2 regions of the Exiguobacterium sp. s6 genome follow, and region 1 is predicted to be linked to the other one. Evidence: a T-box and tRNA genes for the amino acid it is inferred to sense, from the RefSeq annotation. Region 1 holds a T-box; the other holds one or more tRNA genes.

The links. A T-box is a leader RNA that pairs with one kind of tRNA and senses whether it is charged. The one in region 1 lies ahead of argS (arginine--tRNA ligase), so its partner is inferred to be a tRNA-Arg.
Region 2: it encodes a tRNA-Arg, which carries the amino acid that the T-box ahead of argS (arginine--tRNA ligase) is inferred to sense. The anticodon was not compared.

What each region holds. Positions count from the first base shown of each region.
Region 1 covers NZ_JACSLN010000002.1:289,538-292,953, reverse strand. The annotation lists gene KNP75_RS12470 (metallophosphoesterase family protein) at 1-418, shown strand, start outside; gene argS (arginine--tRNA ligase) at 456-2,138, opposite strand; T-box leader at 2,191-2,403, opposite strand; gene KNP75_RS12460 (GGDEF domain-containing protein) at 2,556-3,416, shown strand, end outside.
Region 2 covers NZ_JACSLN010000001.1:718,079-721,494, forward strand. The annotation lists partial or broken gene KNP75_RS03760 (IS1182 family transposase) at 1-894, opposite strand, end outside; gene clpP (ATP-dependent Clp endopeptidase proteolytic subunit ClpP) at 1,229-1,804, opposite strand; tRNA gene KNP75_RS03770 (tRNA-Arg) at 1,956-2,028, opposite strand; gene KNP75_RS03775 (RNA polymerase factor sigma-54) at 2,152-3,297, shown strand; gene KNP75_RS03780 (glutaredoxin family protein) at 3,299-3,416, shown strand, end outside.

The DNA of each region.
Region 1 (3,416 bases):
CGACGTCGTGACGTACGACCCGGATTACGAGGCGCTGCTCACGTTCCCGAGTCTGCGTGGCAATCAAGAAGAACGGATTGACGAGGTACTCGTCGTGTCGCATCCAGTTAAGACGCGGATTTCATTATTACCGGAACAGACGACGCTCGATGAGGCGTTGTTCTTGCATGGCCATCAAGTGAACTGGAGTCCGGACTGGGAACCGATCGTCGAGAAAGGCAAGTATCCGCTCGTCTTTATCGGCCACAGCCATATCCCGGGGATTTACCGGAAAGGCCGTTCGATTCCCTGGGAAATCGGGAAACCGTTCACATTGAAGAAAAAACGGTACGTCATCAACGTCGGCGCCGTCATCTTCGACCGGGAATGGTGTTTGTACGATACAAAAACCCGGACAGTCACACGAATGAAGGCATAGGAAAAGGGACCCCCTCAAAAGGGTCCCTTCTTTGTGCTTACATTTCTTCTGGAGCTTGAACACCGATCAGACGGAGTCCTTCTGTCAATACGATCGTCACCGCTTTGACGAGGGCGAGACGCGACTGTTTACCAGCATCTTCTTCGAGTACACGGACATGGCCGTAATACTTGTTGAACGATTGCGCCAAGTCGAGGACGTAACGGCTGATGATCGACGGTTCACGGCGCTCATGGGCACGTGTGATCACGTGTGGGAACGCGTTTAGCATCGTCACGACGCCCCACGTGTGGTCGTCATCCGCACCCGTGAATGTCGAGCCGTCGTAGTTGCCTTTACGGAGGAGCGAGTTCGCACGCGCGTTCGTGTACTGCACGTACGGGCCTGTCTCGCCTTCAAACTTGAGCATGCTGTCGAGGTCGAACTCGATGTTGTTGATGCGCTCGTTCTTCAAGTCGTGGAAGATGACCGCGCCGACACCGACCATACGTGCCACGTCGTCCGCGTTCGCAAGTTCTGGGTTCTTCTGGGCGATGTTGCCTTGAGCTTTCTCGATTGCTTCTTTCAGCACTTCCTCGAGCAAGACGATGCGACCTTTTCGTGTCGACATCTTTTTCCCTTCTTGCAAAATCAAACCGAACGGCACGTGATGCATGCCATCGACGAAGTCGTAGCCGAGTTTACGGAGGACCGAGAACAACTGCTTGAAGTGAAGCGCCTGTTCGCCGCCGACGACGTAGTTCGCTTGGACGAAGTTATACGTCTCATGACGATAAACGGCCGCTGCCAAGTCACGTGTTGCGTAAAGCGTCGCGCCATCTTTCTTTTTAATCAAGCATGGCGGCAAGTTCTCGTCTTCGAGTGAGACGACCATCGCCCCTTCACTTTCGACGAGAAGGTTCTTCTCTTCGAGCATGGCGACGATGCGGTCCATCTTGTCGTTGTAGAACGCCTCACCGTGGAAGCTGTCGAACTCGACGCCGAGCAAGTCGTATACTTTTTGGAACTCTTTGAGCGACTCGTCACGGAACCATGTCCATAGCTCTGTCGCTTCTTCGTTGCCGTCTTCAAGTTTCTTGAACCAAGCACGGCCTTCGTCCTCAAGTTCCGGTTGCGTCTTCGCCTCTTCATGGAAGTGAACGTAAAGCTTCAACAATTCGGCAATCGGATGCTCACGTACCGCTTCCTCGTTGCCCCATTTTTTATAGGCGACCATCAGTTTTCCAAACTGTGTCCCCCAGTCCCCAAGGTGGTTGACCCCAACGACGTCGTAGCCGTTTTTACGGGCGATCTGGTTAATGGCGTTCCCGATTACCGTTGAACGGAGGTGTCCCATCGAGAACGGTTTGGCGATGTTCGGTGACGAGAAGTCGGTCACGATTGTCTCGTTGCGGGTTGCGTGCGTCGCATAGTCCGCTTTTTCGTCGAGCACCATGTTGATGATTTCTTGTGACACGACGTCACGGCTCAAGAAGACGTTCACGTATGGTCCAGCCGCCTCGACTTTTGTGAACAATTCATCGTTCAAATCGTTCGCGATATCAGTCGCGATCATGACCGGCGCTTTCCGGTAGGCTTTCGCGAGTTGGAAGCAAGGGAAAGCAAGGTCCCCGTGTGCCTCATGTTTTGGTTTTTCAATTAGAGCTTCAATTTGGTCGAGCGTCAACTCGTCCCCGATGACACGGGACAAGGCTTCCGCATATTTGCGTTCATAACTCATTACAATTCCTCCTTATAAAATTTTCATAAAAAAAACGCCCTTTGCACAGATGCAAAGAGACGGGATGGCCCGCGGTACCACTCTTCTTGCCTGCTTGACGCAGACCGCTTTATCGGTGATAACGGGGGTCCCCCGGCTACGCCTACTAAGGTTCGGGCAGCATCTCAAAAGTGCGTTTCGCGATGTTTGTCAGCCTAGGCTCTCACCAATCCCTAGGTCGCTTTGTTGACGGAACGATCGTTACTCTCTTTTTCATCGACTTTCGTCTATGTGGTTGAAAAGCAATTTCATTATAGAGGATATTTCATATAGACTCAATGCTAGAATTCCGCCATTATGATGAATAGGCAGGACTCGGGCATGATTGTGCCGAATCTCCTACCATACATATCGAATTTTCCCACATAGGAGGGAACCATGAACCATTTTCGCAAGATGTCCGTCCTTGGTTGGAGCATATGGAGTGTTTTACTCATATCGACGATCACCTTGTTCGCCACAGGCGTATTGAACATACCCGCCATCGAGCCGTTGCCGTTCATCTTGATCGCGCTCCTTGTCATCATTTTTCAAATGGACTCCATCGAACGGAAAGGCGTCTACTTCACGTTTTCGGAAAGTATCGTCCTCATCATTTTCTTGTTTTTTGATTTCGAGACGGCGCTTTTCGTCAATCAGATTGGTCTCCTCGTCTTCCAGTTCGTCAACTTGAAACCGCGCGTCGCGCTTCGACGCTTCCGCTTCACGTATCCTTGGAACGCCATCACGTCTTTCTTGGAGATTGCCATCCCAGCCGGTGTTTACTTGGCACTTGGTGGTGTGACCGGTCTCGGCTTCTATTCTCAAGACTCGTTCCTGCCGCTCGCCGGTTTGATTCTGGCCATCATCTTGAACACGGTCGTGCAAAAGTATCAAGTCGGTTGGTGGTTCCGCGTCGACATCCCGGTCCGCGATTTTCTGAGCATCGCGTTTTATACGTATATCGTCAGTCTCGTCTTCATTTTGGCGGCCTCGTTGTTCCGGGAGACGAATTTACTCGTCGTCAGCAGCATCGCTGCCGCGTTGACGTTCTTCATCAAGCGGCTCATCATCCAAAAAGGCCGGCAAGACGCCTTTAAATCGTTGATTGAACAGTATGATGAGGCAAAAGAAGCCGTGTCGTTATCGCAGAGCGAGGCGCAAGCCATCGAAGTGTTTCTCAGTCAATGTGAGCGGCTCAATCACTATGACGAAGGGTTCGTCGAGTTTAAACTGTTCGACCGTACCCTGTACTTTGAT
Region 2 (3,416 bases), on a different contig from region 1:
GGCGTCGCGAGATGACGCTATAGATGCCACGATTGACGAGCGACTTGGCGATCTCCGTTGAGAAATAGCCCGCGTCGAGCGCCACCGCCTCGAGCGGGAAGGCGAAATGCTGAAGAATGTAGTCCAGACGCTCCAGATAGACGCTGCTGTCATGCACGTTCCCCGGCGTGACGTAGGCATCGACGATGAAGTTATACTTTGCGTCGACCGTTCGGTGGACGAGCCAAAAGAAGCCTTCCGGCTTCCGGGTCCGATACATGTAGCCCGCCTCGGGATCGGTACGGCTCACCTTGCTCACCTTCTTTTTAGGTTCGCCGGGCTCGGCGGGCTCTAGCGCTTTTTTCCGTGCGCGGACCGATCCTCGTTCACGCGCGCCAACAGTTCATCCTCGACCGCGTCGACCTCGGTCTTGTCGAACTTCTTCTTGCTGGCGTTCGCCCGGATATGTGTCGAATCCGTGAGGAGGATCCGTCCCGAGACGAGGTTATGCGCCTCCGCCTGATGGATGATGTCGTCAAAAATTTGTTGAAAGACGTCCGTCCCGGCGAACCGTCGCCGGTAGGCTTGGCTGATCGTCGAATGGTCAGGGACTTTCTCGTCCATTCCGAGCCCGAGGAACCATCGGTACGCCAGGTTTGTCTCGATTTCTTTGATGGTTTGGCGGACGGATCGGATGTTGAACAAAGGGCCGAGGAGGATGATTTTGATGAGGATCTCCGGATCGATGCCGGGCTGCCCGGTGTTCGAATAGAGTGGTGCGCACAGACGATGGACGATGGAGAAGTCGACATGGCGGTCGATCTTGCGGACGAGATGGTCTTTCGGGACCAACTGGTCCAACGAGGCCGCGGTGTGGATCGGTTCATGGCGTTTGGCGATGTGGGCTCGGTACATGATTGATTCCCCTTCCTGTTCGGAGGCGGTGACGGTCCATACATACCGTTTCCCGTTTTCATCGGTTCGAAGAACATATCAGGGCTTTTTCTTCGGCCATCGAGGCCTCAGAAAAAGACAAACGGCCGCCAGATGGCGACCGTTTGCGTTGCTCGTCCGATGGCGCCCCGACTCCCGCAGGAGAGCAATCCAACGGAGACCCAGCAGCGACGCTAGTCGCGATGCGGCTCCGGGATTGCCTGCGGAAAGCGTGGGCGCCGGAAGGACGAGCGATATCAATCATGTTAGTCAACAAGCTGAAACCCCATCCTCTGAGGAGGATGGGGTTGCGTCATTAACGCGTCATGACTTTGTCGATGAGACCGTAGTCTTTCGCTTGGTCAGCTGACATGAAGTAGTCGCGCTCAGTGTCGCGCTCGATGACTTCAAGCGGCTGGCCAGTGTTGTCGGCCATGATTTGGTTCAATTTCTCGCGCATCTTGATGATGCGTTCAGCATGGATCTTGATGTCCGATGCTTGACCTTGCGTACCGCCGAGCGGTTGGTGAATCATGATCTCCGCGTTTGGAAGCGCGAAGCGTTTGCCTTTTTCACCGGCTTGGAGCAAGAAGGCACCCATCGATGCGGCCATTCCGATACAAATCGTCGACACGTTCGGTTTGATGAAGTTCATCGTGTCATAAATCGCCATTCCGGAAGTGATCGAACCACCCGGGCTGTTGATGTAAAGTGAGATGTCCTTATCTGGGTCCTCGGCTGCAAGGAAGAGGAGCTGGGCAACGATCGAGTTGGCGACGTTGTCGTCGATCGCACTTCCGAGCAAGATGATGCGGTCCTTGAGCAAGCGTGAGTAAATATCGTACGCGCGTTCCCCGCGACCTGTTTGTTCGATAACTGTTGGAATTAACATTGAATCTGCCTCCTTTATGTAGGTTGTAAACATATCATACCGCTATAGTCAATGTTGGTCAAACGATAGTCATCGTTTTTGACCTATTCCACGGTTTGACGATTCTAAAACGACAAAAGAGGCCAGGCATCTGCCTGACCTCTTTCTTTGATACACCCGGAGAGATTCGAACTCCCGACACCTGGCACCGGAAACCAGTGCTCTATCCCCTGAGCTACGGGTGCATGTTCTCTGACACGATTTATTATACATTTGTTTTTTTAAAAAAGCAATCCTGTTCGTCTCACTTTTTTTTGAGCGCGTTTTCCCGCCTTTCGCTACAATAGGAAACGAGAGGGGTGTGACCGATGCAACGCCAAGAACAACAGCAACTTCAAAAGCAACAACTGACCCAGGACATGGTCAGGCGTCTGCCGGTTCTCGAAGCAGACCGGACCGCGATCGCTTTTCAGCTCGGCCGCTTGTCAAAGCGGAACCCGAACATCGCCATGGGCAGCGGCGCGGTCGAATGGGTGGAGGACACGGCGAGCGGGTTCGAGTCGCGTCTGTTCGAACAGATTGAGGAAGGAAGTGGGAACGAGGTCCAACGTATGCTTCAAAAGCGGCTCGTCCTCGCGCTAGACCACCGCGGCCTCTTACCTGATAGTGACTTCGTGCTCGCCCATCGCTTCGAGGTCGATGTGGCGGACATTGAGGCGGCACGCCAGGCGCTCTTGTTTTTAGAACCGACGGGGATCGGGGCGAAGAATGAGCGTGACTGCCAATACCGGCATGCGATTGAACATGACGACCCGCTCGTCTTGGACGTGTTCGAGGCGCTCGACGCGAACGTTGATGACATCCCGGGCCGACTCGACATCTCGGTGGCCGAGTTCGACCGGGTGACCCGTATCGTGGCGACGTTACCGAAAACACCAATATTATATGAAGGAACCGAGCATATCGTACCGGAACTCGAAGTCGTCCGGCGTGACGGTGAGCTTGTGACAACATGGTTCAGCCCAACGCTCGATGTGGCTCGGATCGGGGACGACCGCGAGGCGAAGTGGTGGCACGAGACGCTCGAGATGCGGAACGCGACGCTTCATTCAGTATGGACGGTCATCGCGGAACGTCAGGCGGACTGGCTCGACGGCAAGCTCGTCTTGCATCCGTTGACGCGGAAAGAAGTCGCCGAACGGATCGGCAAGCACGAGTCGACCGTCGGACGGGCCATCCAAGGAAAGTATGTGGCGACCGAGGGCGGGGTCATGGCGTGGCGCCACTTTTTCGTCAGGTCCACGGATCATGGGCAATCGCCGTTCATGGTGAAAAAGGCGCTCGCCGAACTGATTCAACAAGAGACGTCACCTTTGAGTGACGCCGCACTCATGCGAGAGTTGGCCCGGATCGGCTATACGGTGACACGACGGACCGTGGCGAACTATCGGGAGGCGCTCGGTTTTGGAAACTCGCGGGAGCGGGAACGACAACTATGGAAAGGAGGGGACTGACATGGTGCTGACATTATACCGGCGTGCCAACTGTTCGCTCTGCGAGGAGGCACTCGTCATGCTCGAATGGCTCATGGAAGACTATCCGTTCGAACTCGAGCAGGTCGACATCACGGGCA